One region of the Terrabacter ginsenosidimutans genome, then DNA from elsewhere that is predicted to be linked to it. Evidence: riboswitches for the same ligand, from Rfam matches in the RefSeq annotation. Region 1 holds a riboswitch; each other region holds the start of a gene.
The links. A riboswitch is a leader RNA that binds a small molecule or an ion and turns the genes downstream of it on or off. The one in region 1 is predicted to bind S-adenosylmethionine.
Positions count from the first base shown of each region.

Region 1 (4,560 bases):
GCGGACACGGTCACCGTCACCACGGACTGGCTGCTGGCGGGAGCCTTGTCGCCGGGCGTGACGCGCCGGGCCAGCACGTTCGCCACGGTGCCGGCATCGCTGACGAGGGCCCCGTTGCCCTGCCAACCGCCGGGTGGTCCGCCTCGGTTGTCGACGAAGCGCCATCTCGAGTCGAACCGCGAGTGGAAAGCCTGCCCGACCTCGGCGGGCGCGTGTGTCGTGGCGTACACGACGGTGGCCGTCGAAGAGTTGCGGATGGCCTGGTTGCCGCCGCCCTTCGCGCTCGTCCGGGACAGTTCGGAGCCGCCCCGAGGAACGGTCAGGACGTCGAGCGCAAAAAGGCGGTCGACGACCTTCTGGTCGGCGGCGTCGGTGTTCGTGCACGCTGCGAGGCCGACCGTGGCGGCGACCGCGGCGGCTACTGCTGCCACCGCGAGCCGCCTACCGCGTCCCTGCATCATGCCTCCAGTGTCGACGAGGGCGGGCCCCGCGACGGCCGGACACGGGCGCTGACCTGGGAGAACGTCGGTTGGACGACTACCTCAGGAGCTGGCGGGCCATGACGAGGCGCTGGACCTGGTTGGTGCCCTCGTAGATCTGGGTGATCTTGGCGTCGCGCATCATCCGCTCGAGCGGGAAGTCGCTCGTGTAGCCGGCTCCCCCGAGCAGCTGCACGGCGTCGGTGGTCACCTTCATCGCGACGTCCGAGGCGTAGCACTTTGCGGCCGCACCGAAGAACGTGAGGTCCTTGTCGCCGCGCTCGGACTTGGCGGCTGCGACGTAGACCATCTGACGCGCGGCCTCGAGCTCCATCGCCATGTCGGCGAGCATGAACTGGATGCCCTGGAAGTCGGCGATGCGCTGGCCGAACTGCTTGCGCTCCTTGACGTAGGCGACAGCCTGGTCGAGGGCACCCTGCGCGATCCCGACGGCCTGGGCGCCGATGGTGACCCGGGTGTGGTCGAGCGTGCGCAGGGCGATCTTCAGACCGTCCCCCACCTGGCCGACGACACGGTCACCGGGGATGCGGACGTTGTCGAAGTGCAGCTCACGGGTGGGGCTGCCCTTGATGCCGAGCTTGCGCTCCTTCTCGCCGAAGGTGAAGCCCTGGTCTGACTTCTCGACGACGAAGGCCGTCACGTTGGCGCCTCGGGGACCGTCGGGGTCGGTGACCGCGAGGACCGTGTAGTACTCGGAGACGCCGGCGTTGGTGATCCACGACTTCTGCCCGGAGAGCACCCAGCCGTCGCCGTCCTGGCGGGCCCGGCACCTCATCGAGGCGGTGTCGGAGCCGGCCTCGCGCTCGGACAGACCGTACGAGAAGGTCGTCTCGCCCTTGGCGAGCGGCGGGAGGTAGCGGGCCTTGACCTCGTCGCTGCCGTCGAGGATCAGCGGGAGCGAGCCGAGCTTGTTGACGGCGGGGATGAGCGACGCGGACGCGTCGACCCGGGCCACCTCCTCGATGACGATGCACGTCGCGAGGGCGTCGGCACCGACGCCGTCGTACTCCTCGGGCACGTGCGGTGCGAAGAAGTCGGAGGCGACGAGGGCGTCGTGCGCCTCCTGCGGGTAGCGCGCCTCCGCGTCGACGGCGGCGGCATACGGGGCGATCTTGTCCTCGGCCACCGCGCGGACGGCCTCCCGCAGGGCCTCGTGGTCCTCGCTGGTCCGGAACAGGTCGAAGTCGGCATTCGTGCTCACGAGCGCGATCCTACTCGCCAGTTCGGTTTAGTAGGACGTCCTAGTGATCGACGCCACGAGGGTCACCACGGCGACGCCGGGAGCTCCGCGGTGGCCCTCGCCGACGTCCACGATGAGGACAGCGGCTCCCGAAGGATGGACACGCATACGTACACTCGCCGGTAGGTCATGAGCGCCAGCGACAAGCCCCGGCTCGCTGGCCGGCAACCCTCCAACCGCGGTGGGGTGCCCCGGGTGAAGACCTGGCCCGTCGACGCCTCCCGGCGCGAGGGCAAGCGCGGAGAGCACCTCTCCCGCACCGACCCGTCGGTGCAGCGGGTCCGTCACCAGGAGGACCCCGGTCATCGACACGACCCAGGAAGAGCAGACCGATGACCGAGCCCAGCTGGTCCTTCGAGACCAAGCAGATCCACGCCGGACAGAGCGCCGACAGCGCCACGGGAGCCCGCGCGCTGCCGATCTACCAGACGACGAGCTACGTCTTCGACGACACCGACCACGCAGCCAACCTGTTCGGGCTCAAGGAGTTCGGCAACATCTACACCCGCCTCATGAACCCGACGACGGATGTCGTCGAGCAGCGCGTCGCAGCGCTCGAGGGTGGCGTGGGTGCCCTCCTCGTCGCCTCGGGACAGTCGGCGACGACGCTCGCCCTGCTCAACATCGCCGAGGCGGGCGACCACGTCGTGGCCTCGCCGAGCCTCTACGGCGGCACCGTCAACCTGCTGAAGTTCACCTTCCCCAAGCTCGGCATCGAGGTCAGCTTCGTCGAGGACCCGACGTCGATCGAGTCCTGGCGTGCAGCCGTGCGCCCGAACACCAAGGCGTTCTTCGGCGAGACCATCGCCAACCCCAAGGCCGAGGTCCTCGACATCGAGGCGGTCGCCGCCCTCGCCCACGAGCACGGCGTCCCCCTCGTCGTCGACAACACGATCGCGACGCCGTACGTCATCCGGCCCATCGAGTGGGGCGCCGACGTCGTCGTGCACTCGGCGACGAAGTACCTCGGCGGTCACGGCACGTCCATCGCCGGCGTCATCGTCGACTCGGGCAACTTCGACTACGCCCGGGACCCGGAGAAGTTCCCGAACTACAACACGCCCGAGGAGAGCTACCACGGGCTCGTCTTCGCGCGCGACCTCGGCGTGGGCAGCCCCCTGGGAGCCAACCTGTCCTACATCCTCAAGGCGCGCGTCCAGCTCCTGCGCGACCTCGGGCCGTCGGCGTCACCCTTCAACGCCTTCCTCATCGCCCAGGGACTCGAGACGCTGTCGCTGCGCATCGAGCGACACCTCGACAACGCCGCCAAGGTGGCCGCCTTCCTCCAGGGCCACGAGCAGGTGGAGCGGGTCGTCTGGGCGTCCCTGCCCGAGAGCCCGTCGCACGCCACGGCGCAGAAGTACGCCCCACGCGGCGCCGGCGCCGTGCTCTCCTTCGAGATCGTGGGCGGCCTCGACGCAGGCAAGAAGTTCGTCGAGGCCCTCACCCTGCACAGCCACGTCGCCAACATCGGTGACGTGCGCTCGCTCGTGATCCACCCGGCCTCGACGACGCACTCGCAGGGACCCGAGGAGGACCGCGTCGCTGCCGGCGTCACCCCGGGACTCGTGCGGCTCTCCGTCGGCATCGAGCACATCGACGACATCCTCGCCGACCTCGAGCAGGGTTTCGCCGCCGCCAAGGGGTGACCGACGGGAAACCGGGCTGAAGCGGAGCGGCATGGCTGGCACCATGGCAGCCATGCCGATCCGCTACCCCGCCCCGCTCCGTCCCGGTGACCGGATCGGCGTCACCTCCCCGAGCTCCGGCGTCTCCGACGCCCTCTGGGGCCGGTTCTCGTATGCCGTGCGCTGCCTCCGCGACCGCGGGTTCGAGGTCGTCGTGGGCGAGCTCAACCACGCGCCCTCCCACGTGAGCGGCCCCCGCGGAGCGCGCGCTGCCGAGCTGATGGCGATGCTCCTCGACCCGAGCATCCGGGCGGTCGTTCCGCCGTGGGGCGGCGAGACGGCCATCGACCTGCTCGACCTGCTCGACCTCGACGCGGTGGCCGCGGCCGAGCCGACGTGGTGCATCGGCTTCTCCGACACCTCGACGTGGCTGACACCGCTCACCCTCACCACGGGCATCGCGACGATCCACGGGCAGAACCTCATGGACACCCCGTACGCCGTGCCGGACGGCATACTCCACTGGGTCGACGTGGCGGGCGCCGCCAAGGGTGACGAGCTCCGGCAGCACTCCCCCGGCCGGCACCGCACCGGCGGCTGGGACGACTACGCCGGCAACCCGACGGTCTCCGAGATGACGCTCGAGGGACGCGGCTCGTGGACCCGTATCGACCCCGGCGGCAAGGACGAGCCGGCCACCTTCTCCGGTCGGCTCATCGGCGGCTGCGTGGAGACGCTCAGCTTCCTCGCGGGCGGGAGGTACGCGGACACGAATGCCTTTGCGGCGCAGCATGCCCCGGAGGGCCTCGTCGTCCTGCTCGACATCGCCGAATGGAAGTCCTACGACATCTGCCGCGCCCTGCACGCCATGCGCCTGCGCGGCTGGTTCGACGCCGCGACCGGGATCCTCGTGTCACGCACCCGGGCCCCCGAGCCGGACGGCTTCACCCAGCACGCAGCCGTCGTCGACGCCCTCGGCATGCTCGGGGTGCCGATCCTCGCCGACGTCGAGTGCGGGCACGTGCAGCCCTTCCTCGCCCTGGTCCAGGGCGCGACGACGGCGGTCGTCCACGACGGCGACACGCACACCGTCAGCCAGCGACTGGACTGACGCCGCCCGCCTCGGTCACCCGACGACCTCGTCGACGAAGCACCAGCGCCATGCCTCTCCCGGCTCGATCGAGCGCATGAC
Region 1 covers NZ_BAABDC010000008.1:71,547-76,106, forward strand. Annotated here, with positions in the region: gene ABD831_RS18920 (hypothetical protein) at 1-431, opposite strand, end outside; gene ABD831_RS18925 (acyl-CoA dehydrogenase family protein) at 538-1,701, opposite strand; SAM riboswitch class IV at 1,866-1,985, shown strand; gene ABD831_RS18930 (bifunctional o-acetylhomoserine/o-acetylserine sulfhydrylase) at 2,073-3,389, shown strand; gene ABD831_RS18935 (LD-carboxypeptidase) at 3,421-4,479, shown strand; gene ABD831_RS18940 (Na+/H+ antiporter) at 4,495-4,560, opposite strand, start outside.

Region 2 (4,560 bases), on a different contig from region 1:
CCGTTGCCTTCTGGCACGCGGACACCATCGCGGACGCCTTCGCAGGCGCCGTCGGCGGCACGGTGAACTCTTCCCACCCGCTAGGGGCGTCGGGCATCCGAGCCGAACCAGACGGCATGTTCCACCTGGTCCGCAGCGAACGAGGCCGACCCGAATGGGCCTTCGACCTCACCCCGGCACGCGTCGACCTGATGGCTTTGGGTTCACAGGTGGAAGCGTGGATCGGAGCTAAGGGTGGGGACTCCTCAACCGAGCAGCAAGTGTGCGTTGACGGCATCGACCACGAACTCCTCTCTGCCTCGGCCGCAGCAGGCACAGCGCCTCGAAAGGTGCCGCCGAACGCCCGGTACCGGGTGACCGGCCAATTCCGAGACCGCGAGCCGTTCGGGCTGGGGTTCCTCGCTCGAATCCGCTTTCCTCTTCTCGGCGGCCGAACGGTCCCAGACGCCTGGCTAGCCAATCAGCTCGCACTGGACCTCGCCGCTCAGTGGTCACTGAGCGGCGCCTGGACTGTGTCCGAAGAAGCGGTCCAGTACGAGATCTTCGTCCCCTCCTTCACGTTGCGAACGATGACCAACAGCTCACCAGATCAGAGTCTTCAGAGCGTGCTGCACAACGTCGTCGCCGGATTGAGCGCGGCGATGGCCGTCGCCGACTCCGCCGGACAGGCCGGCCCCGCGCGCACCGAGACGCTCGACGATGCCGTGCTCCCGGACGTCGCCGCCGACCTCCTCGCCGTCTTTGAGCAGCCCGCCATGGAGGCAATGATGGGCGTGCCCAGCCCGACACCGGATCGGGCTGACCGCCGATGGCTCACCGCCCGAACGTTCGCCGAACTGTGTCTCTACGGGATCTTCAACCCCATAGGCCCGACGGTTGTATCTCTGAACCTTGTTGAGGTACCGGGCAGCGACGGAGAGTTCGCCGTCCTGCATCTGATGCGCCACCCGTTCCTGCCCGAGTACAAGGAACTGGGCCGAGTTCGCACCGAAGACGACGTCCGTGATCTCATCGGCTCCCAACTCGGCGATGAGCTCGGGTCGATGCCCGAGTTCCTACTCGTCCAAGCCCGCGACGGTATCGGTGAAGCGGTGGTTGACGGCCTGCGACGGGCCCTGTCACAGCATGCCGAATCGGTCGAGGAGGATCTGGCCGCCTCAGCCGCGGAGTACAACCGCTATGCCGGCCGCGCTTGGGACAGGCTAAACGGCACCCACCCCACCCCGCATAGCGAGGCCGGCCCGGCTGGCATGGACCCGTTCGAAGACTGGTTCAAGGCAGTCACCGACCTCGACCACGTCTACGGCACGCTGTTTTCCTTGCCGAGCGCGTGGGAGGGCGCCATCAACTTCCAACTTGAGCACGGCTCACTTGCACCCTTTGACATGGAGTAACAGGTCGGCGGGATATCAGGAAGACGTTTACGTCAGGTCAGGGACCAGCCGCACCACGGCCGGTCTCGAGTACCCGCCGCTACGAAGAAAGCAGGACCGACGCATGTCCGAAGACCCTTGGGCCAGCTACGAGGCGGCCGTTGTGCGGCTACATCTGCCGGACGGGTTGGTCGTCGTGGGCCCGGACCAGCCGGATAGAACTAGCGGGACATTCCCTCCCGCTGCCTCCGGCGGCGCCATCGTGGTGATCACGGCCCACAACCCGGGCGGTACCGAGGTCACGACGACGGAAAATGCACGGGCCCACCGTCAACTGTTGGAACGACTAGACCGGGAGGGAACGGAGTACCACCCGGCGGCCGGCGGCGACCAGAACTGGGCCCACGTCGAGGAGAGCGTCGCGATCCTAGGCATGGACGTGGAGGTAGCTTGTGGCATCGGGCGTGACTTCGGCCAGGACGCCATCTTCGTCTGGACCGACAACGGCTTGACCGTCACCTCCTGCACCACAGACGCGACGACACGCGCCGGCTGGCAGATCCTGGACGCCCCCGAGACTGCCCGGCGAGTGGACGAGGCCTACCGAAGGTTCGGGTTGGACAGTCCCTACGTCCAGGTGGCCCGCGCGTACGCGGCCGCGCAGCGTGTGATCGACGACACTAAGGACCCCGACGAAGCGGAGAGACTCGAGCAGCTGTCGCTGGCCTTCACCCAGGAGTACTGGCGACTCGCGGACGCCCGCGCCGGACGTGAGGCCGCCCGCCGCCGCCGGACTCGCCTACCTCCCTTGGAGGACGAAGAAGCCGCCCGCGCCCGGTACGCGCTGGCGCCAATCCTTGAGGCGGCGGCGTCTGGTGGCTTCGACCCAGACCTCTGGGTACCGGAAGCCGGCCGAGCGCTGGCCGACTCGATCGCGCCGCGCACCAGAGCCTTGGAGACGGAGGGCATACCTCGGCACCTCTTGGACCTGTGGAGTCATCTCTGCCATGCGGTTGAACAGGGCGACGCCGCCGGCGCTCGGGACGTGGCCGAGCGTCTTGGCGAATCCGCCCTGTTCTACGCCGCGGTCGCATCACGTCACCCGGAGCCATAACCGAAAGCGCGCCGCCGGCTCAAATCAATGTCCTCTTTGCGCGTTTGAGCCGCCTCGCAGTCCCCTGGCGTGGCACTCTGGTGAACAGGTTCAGAGAAGCGACGTGAACGCCTCGGAGTAGTCGCTCGGCAACCGGTCCCGCGCCGGTGCCCACCGAGGAAGACCTGACCGACTAGCGTCCGCCAGTCGGTAAGCGCGGGTTCCGGTTCTTGGGACCCAAGGAACCGAGAGGGACACCATGTCAAATGCCCCACCCGTGCGGTCCGAAGTCGCCACTCCCCCTGCGATCCTGGAGGCCGCGGTCGCCGCCGAAGCCGCGCGCGCCTGGGCCAGCACCGTACCTGCACCTGCGGCCGACTCCGACAGCCAGAATCTACGGGATCTGCCCGCAAGCGCCTGGTGCGCCCGCCCACCAACCGCCGACGAGCAGCAAGCTGAGGCCCTGCGCGCCGAGAAGGAACGCGAGTCCCAGCCCGATCCGGTCGAGGTGGAGCTCGACCAACTCGCGAGCCACCTCGTCGGAAGGGCGTACTACAGGAACCGCTCGACCTTTCCCGAACTTGGCATGGTGCCGGTCGCCAAACCAACCATGTCCGTGGAGGCGAGAAGGCGAGCGCACGGTTGCCGGATCGGCAGGGTGCGCATCTGGAAGTACTTCAGCAAGCAGGCCTTCGTCTGTCTGGACTGCCAATGGATCGGTGAACCCGTGCCCGCCCAAGTCGACGGGGTAGAACCAGATGCTTCCGCCGCAGCCGAGCACCCGTGCCGGAGTAAGAAGGCATGACCGAGCGACCAGACGCTGCGACTGGCATGGTCGTGCTGATCGATGACACTCGCCTCTTCCGCGACGGGCGCCCATGCCTGATGGCCCGCACCCCCGACCACGGGATCTACCTGCTCAATGAGCTTGCAGGACAATGGATCGACGAGCTGTGGCTGGACTACGACCTCTTCGACGAGAACAGCGAACCCATTGTGGAACACCTCATCGGACTAGCCGCGGCTGGGCACCCCGCTCGCATCCGCCAGATCCTCGTGCACAGCGCCCGCACCCTCGAGGGCTTCCAGATCACGACACGCCTCCGCCTCGCAGGGTACCCAGCGCGCCGCGAGTTCAGTGCCGGAATCTGGACTCGCAACCTAGACCGGCGGCCCCTCCCCCACGAATACCCGCGGACCGCACACACTTAAGGGTGCCCGCGGGCGCCCTGGCGAAGCCTGTCGAGCGACCGTCGCCTAGACGAAACAGGAGGGATCCTGTTCGGCTGCCTCGTTTTGCATTGTCGCCTTGGAACACAGTGCGAGTCATACATGCACTGGGATTGACGTCCCTGTCGGGGCGCGCAGCGAAGCTACGCCTAAACACGCTGCTCGTGCGGTTGAATCTGATCATGCTGGGTTGGAACATCTCCGTGTTGAGGCTTGATCCGCGACTGTCAGCGGGAGGCCCGGATTCTGGAGACTCCGTGCATGGACGGCTGACCATCGACGAGGCGCAAGCCCTTCCCGAGGTGACGACAGCCGCAGAGCGACTCGCGCTCTGGCAAGCAGGCGTAGGCGGTACCGATTGGCTGCATGCGCTGGTAGACGCCAATCGAGCGATCATGACCGCGGTGAACGGGTATCCCAGCATTTACTACGCCCTCGCAGCGGATGTGATTCCACAGCTTGAAGCGCCCCCGCACGCGAACGCGACCTGGCACTTTGACGTAGGCGACATCATCGACCCGCACTGGGTAGGAAGAGGCCCCGAGGTCGACGCTTCGGCGGCGGCCGCCTGTGCCCCTAATGAATGGCTGCTCGTGCAGGTGTGGGACGAAAGTTGATGCCTGCCGACACACCTCGCGCTGATGAACCGCGTGACGTCATGAGTTCAAGCAGCAGGTGGGGGGACAAACGAGTGACCACTCTTCCCGAGGGGTTTCTCGCAGCTTCCCCGGATGACACTTGGGCGGATCGCCGACGTGCGGATGGAACGCGCACCTTGTGGTTGCTGTCTGGATCGGGTGAGTCGCTGTTGAGGCGCTGGGACAGCGTCGACGAGGAGTGGTTGGTCGCCTCGGAGCAGGAGGT
Region 2 covers NZ_BAABDC010000013.1:28,660-33,219, reverse strand. Annotated here, with positions in the region: gene ABD831_RS21150 (hypothetical protein) at 1-1,394, shown strand, start outside; gene ABD831_RS21145 (DUF3293 domain-containing protein) at 1,498-2,487, shown strand; SAM riboswitch class IV at 2,575-2,689, shown strand; gene ABD831_RS21140 (hypothetical protein) at 2,726-3,271, shown strand; gene ABD831_RS21135 (cyclic-phosphate processing receiver domain-containing protein) at 3,268-3,678, shown strand; gene ABD831_RS21130 (hypothetical protein) at 3,867-4,313, shown strand; gene ABD831_RS21125 (hypothetical protein) at 4,388-4,560, shown strand, end outside.
Region 2: another riboswitch for S-adenosylmethionine. It lies ahead of ABD831_RS21140 (hypothetical protein); the one in region 1 lies ahead of ABD831_RS18930 (bifunctional o-acetylhomoserine/o-acetylserine sulfhydrylase).

Region 3 (4,560 bases), on a different contig from region 1:
TCGGCTCGTGGGTCGGTGGCAAGATCCGTCGCCGTCCGATGATCATCCCGGTCGTGCTGCAGGCCTGAGGTGACGGTTCACGAGGTCGACGGGGGGACCGAGCACCCGGTGGTCATGGGCGACCCGACGCACCGGACGGGGGACGCGGGCGCTGCGCCGAGACCACTCTCGGCTGAGCGCCGGCCGTGGGGGCGGCGTCCCCGACGTTGGGTCGACGTGGCCATCGGCGTCGTCCTCCTCGGCCTGGGCGCGGTCGGAGCGCTTCGCTGGTACGACTCGACGGCCTACCTCGTCGTCGTGCTGCAGACCGCGGGCCCGTTCGTCGTCGTCGGCCTCGGGCTGCTCGCTGTCGCGACCCTCGTCCTGCGTCGGTGGTGGATGCTCGTCCCGGTCGTCGCCGTGCTCGCCGTGGCCGTGGCAGTGGCGGCGCCGGCGTTCCGGGCGACGTCCTCGCCCAAGGCCGACCGCGACCTGACCGTCATGTCGGCGAACGTCTGGATCGGGTCCGCCAACGCGGCGCAGCTCATGGACGCCGTCCGCTTCCACTCCGTCGACGTGCTCGTGCTCACCGAGGCGACGCCTGCGATCCTGCGACGGCTCGACGCCGAGGGCGCTGCCGACTACTTCAACCAGCGCGAGGGGGTCGCCCGCTCCGGCACCTACACCGGGACGATGGTGCTCTCGCGATTCCCGCTCTCGGTGCGCAGTCCCGGCACCGACCCCACCGTCGAGGGCACCCGGAGCGTCCAGCCCGAGCTCGACGTCACGGCGCCGGAGGGCACGGTCCGCCTCAAGGTCGCGCACCCCACCGCACCCCTGCAGGGCGACACCGTCGAGTGGCGTGCCGGGCTGCGAGCCCTCCAGTCGTGGAAGCAGCAGCTCGACGGCGACGAGCTGCTCGTCATGGCGGGCGACTTCAACGCGGGCTTCGGGCACCCGGGCTTCCGCGACCTCGCCGATGGGCTCGACGACGCCCAGCGCACCGACGGTCAGGGCTGGGTGCGCACGTGGCCGTTCGCAGGCAACCGGTTGCCCGCCTTCGTCCAGCTCGACCACCTGCTGAGCCGGGGCCTGACGGTCGTGGACGCCGGACAGGTGGCGTACAACCGGGCCGACCACGCGGCCGTGTGGGCGAGCTACCACCTGCCCACCCGCTGAGCCGTGGGCGGCCGGGCGCGTCCCGGAGTCAGGCCCGGAGTCAGGCCCCGAGTCACCAGGGGCGCTCGACCTCGATGTCGCGGGGGTCGGTGCCCTCGATGGCCCAGCCGGCCCCGGTGAGGGTCCACCTCGCATCGGTGCCGTGCTCGACGAGGCGCGCGACGGCGGCGACGAGGCGCTCGACGCCCTCGAGGGTGCTGCCGAGACCGATGCTCGCCCGGACGGCGGTGGCCGCGCGCTCGCCCCACGGGTCCTCGAGCAGCTCGTCGACGAGCAGGTGCGCGCAGAACTTGCCGTCGCGGACGCCGATGCCGTGCTCGACGGACAGCACCTGCGACACGAGCGAGGAGTCCCAGCCCTCGACGGTGAACGCCACGACGCCGACACGGTCACTGTCGTCGCCGAAGATCGAGAGCACCTCGACGCCGGACACCTCGTCGAGCCCGGCGCGCAGCCGCTCGAGCAGGCGCGTCTCGTGCTCCTCGATCGCCTCACGGTGGCGTGCGATCGTCGAGCAGGCGGCGGCCAGGGCGATGGCACCGACGACGTTGGGGCTGCCGCCCTCGTGACGGGCGGGGCCGGTGGCCCACGTCGTGCCGTCCTCGGTCACCGACCGGGTCGCGCCTCCGCCGAGGAGGTACGGGCTGCCGGCATCGAGCCAGTCCGAGCGTCCGGCGAGCACACCCGCGCCGTAGGGGGCATACGTCTTGTGGCCCGAGAACGCGACGTAGTCGGCGTCCCAGCCCGCGAGGTCGATGGTGCGGTGCGCGGACAGCTGGGCGGCGTCGACGGCGAGCCGGGCGCCGTGCTCGTGTGCGAGGGCGGCGAATCGCTCGACGGGCCAGACCTCTCCGGTGACGTTGGACGCGGCCGCGACCACGACGAGGCGGTGCCGCGACGGGTGGTCCGCGAGGGCCTCCTCGAGCAGTGCGTGGGCGTCCTCGACGGTCTGCGGGACGGGGAGGCGCACGGTGCGGAAGCGGCCCCACGGCAGCAGGGTCGAGTGGTGCTCGGTGTCGAAGACGAAGACCGTGGTGCGGCTCGGCAGCGCCTTGCTCAGCAGGGACCACGAGTCCGTCGTCGTACGCGTGAAGATGACCGAGTCGTCCTCACGCGCCCCGACGAACGCGGCGACCTCCTCGCGGGCCTGCTCGTACCACGCGCTCGTCAGGCGGGAGGCGAAGCCGGCGCCGCGGTGCACCGAGGAGTACGTCTCGAGCGCACGGTCGACCGCCGCCTTGACCGTCTCGAGCGCGGGTGTCGACGCAGCGTGGTCGAGGTTGGCGTATGCCGTCTCGCCGCGGAGCGTCGGCACGCGCAGACCCGCGCCGACGACGGTGGGCAGCGTCCGCGCCTCGGGCACGACGTGCAGGGCCCGGGCGCGCACGGCCGGCGCGGGCGAGCTCCCACAGAGTGAGGCGGCTGCCTGCGTGGCGCCCCGCGTCGAGGGGTGCGTCGAGGGGTGCGACGAGGGACGGGTGGTGGGACGGGTCGAGGGAAGGACCGACATGCCAGTGCTCCTGGGTCAGGGGACCCACCCGGTGCGGGTCCGCGCTTGCCGACCTCGATGACGCGTTCGGACCGAGGGCGGCCTGGTCGTCACCCGGAGCACCCCACCGCGGAGGAGGGTTGCTGACCAGCGAGCCGGGGCTTGTCACTGGCACTCATGACCTGGCTAGGACCATAGGGGCGGCCGTCGCCTGATGTCCACCGGTCGGGCCCGCGGTGTCGCGATCTGAGACGCGGTCCGGTCCCACGGGTATGCGGTCTCGGCGCTCTCAGCCAGCACGGCGTCGCCGCCGGACGTCCCGGTACTCGGCCACGACCGTGAGCCCCGGCTTGTCGTTCATCGTCCGCCACGCGGCGAGGCCCGCGGCGCACATCCCGAGTCCGGCGATGAGGTAGGCCGCCATCGCGCCGGTGTAGGTGAGGTGGACGGTCCCCAGGCTGACGGTGCGGGGGAGCGAGAGCATCGCGTCGAAGGCCGCCGCGAGGAGGGGGGCGAGGGCGAGCACGGCCACGAGCACGACGCCGTCGAGCGACTGGACGAGGGCGAAGGTGCGGCCACGCACCTCGTCCTCGACCGTGAGTCCGAGCAGCGTGTAGCCCACCACCCAGGCCACGCCGATGACGGCGCCGAGCACCGTCGCGAGCGGCAGGGCGACGAGCAGCACGGGCACGACGGCGAGCACGAGCAGGAGCACCCCGGCGCTCGTCAGCGCGGCGCCGAAGATCCGCGGCCGGGAGAGACCGGCGAGCGCGCGGGGTCCACCGACGATCCCGGTCGCCATGCCGGTGAAGACGGCGACGAAGAGCATCCCGTAGCCCGGAGCGCCTGCGCCCATGTCCTTGACGAAGCGCGTCGCGAGACCGATCACGAGCCCGCCCCCGGCAAAGGCCCCCAGCATCCCGGCGATGAGCCCTCGCACGAAGGGTCTCTCCTTGACGATGCGCAGGCCGTCGGTGACCGTTCGGAGGATCGACTGGCCGGCGAGCGTCTCGCTCGCTTCTCGAGCGGGGAAGGTGAGCCGCCAGACGATGGCGGCGCTGATGAGGAAGGTCGCCCCGTCGACGTAGATCGCCAGGAAGATGCCCTCCGGGTCGAGTCCCGGCAGGACGGTGCGGAGTGGGCCGCTGAGCAGCGCCAGTGCGGAGAAGACCAGCGCGGCCAAAGGAGCCGTCCCGTAGCTGCCCACGAGCCCGAGCTGGTTGGCCATCTCGAGCCGGGCCGGCGGCACCAGGTTGGGGAGCGTGGCGTCCTTGGCCGGGTTCCAGAACAGCGAGATGCACTCGATGACCACGATGGCGACGTACATCCACCACAACGTCCCCACGACCGGGATGGACACGAAGAGCGCGCAGCGGAGCAGGTCGCCCGCGATCATCGTGCGGCGCCGGTCGAGGCGGTCCGCGACCACTCCGGCGAGCGGTCCGAGAACCACGGCGGGGGCGATCCGCAGGATGAAGACGCCCGAGACGGCGAGGTACTCGCCCACCCCGCCGGCCGCCAGCTCGGCGGCGAGTGCCGTCGTGGCGAGCAGGGCGAGCCAGTCGCCGAAGCTGGAGACGGTGCCCGCGGCCAGGAGGTTGCGGAAGGGACGGATCGCGAGCAGCTGCCGGAGGGCCGACCTGCCGGACTGCGGGAGGTCCCCGGCGGTGTCGTGTCCCTCGGTCGGGGGCGGCCCCGTGCTCACCCTTTCAGCCTAGGAGGCCCGGCCCCCTCGGGCCGGCGGGTGTCCGGTGCGCCACTCTTTGCGTTCGTGGTGCGCGTGTGACGCGTGAGTTCAGCGGTGCGTTGACGTACGGTGCCAGCATGGCGTCACGTCCGTCCAGCAGCCAGCGCGCGAGCACCACCGCGGCCACCCGAGCCAAGGGGTCCTCGAGCGGTGCCACGTCGCGCCC
Region 3 covers NZ_BAABDC010000002.1:558,343-562,902, forward strand. Annotated here, with positions in the region: gene ABD831_RS08580 (RNase J family beta-CASP ribonuclease) at 1-68, shown strand, start outside; gene ABD831_RS08585 (endonuclease/exonuclease/phosphatase family protein) at 217-1,158, shown strand; gene ABD831_RS08590 (aminotransferase class V-fold PLP-dependent enzyme) at 1,211-2,668, opposite strand; SAM riboswitch class IV at 2,705-2,830, opposite strand; gene ABD831_RS08595 (MFS transporter) at 2,937-4,352, opposite strand; gene ABD831_RS08600 (FtsK/SpoIIIE family DNA translocase) at 4,472-4,560, shown strand, end outside.
Region 3: another riboswitch for S-adenosylmethionine. It lies ahead of ABD831_RS08590 (aminotransferase class V-fold PLP-dependent enzyme); the one in region 1 lies ahead of ABD831_RS18930 (bifunctional o-acetylhomoserine/o-acetylserine sulfhydrylase).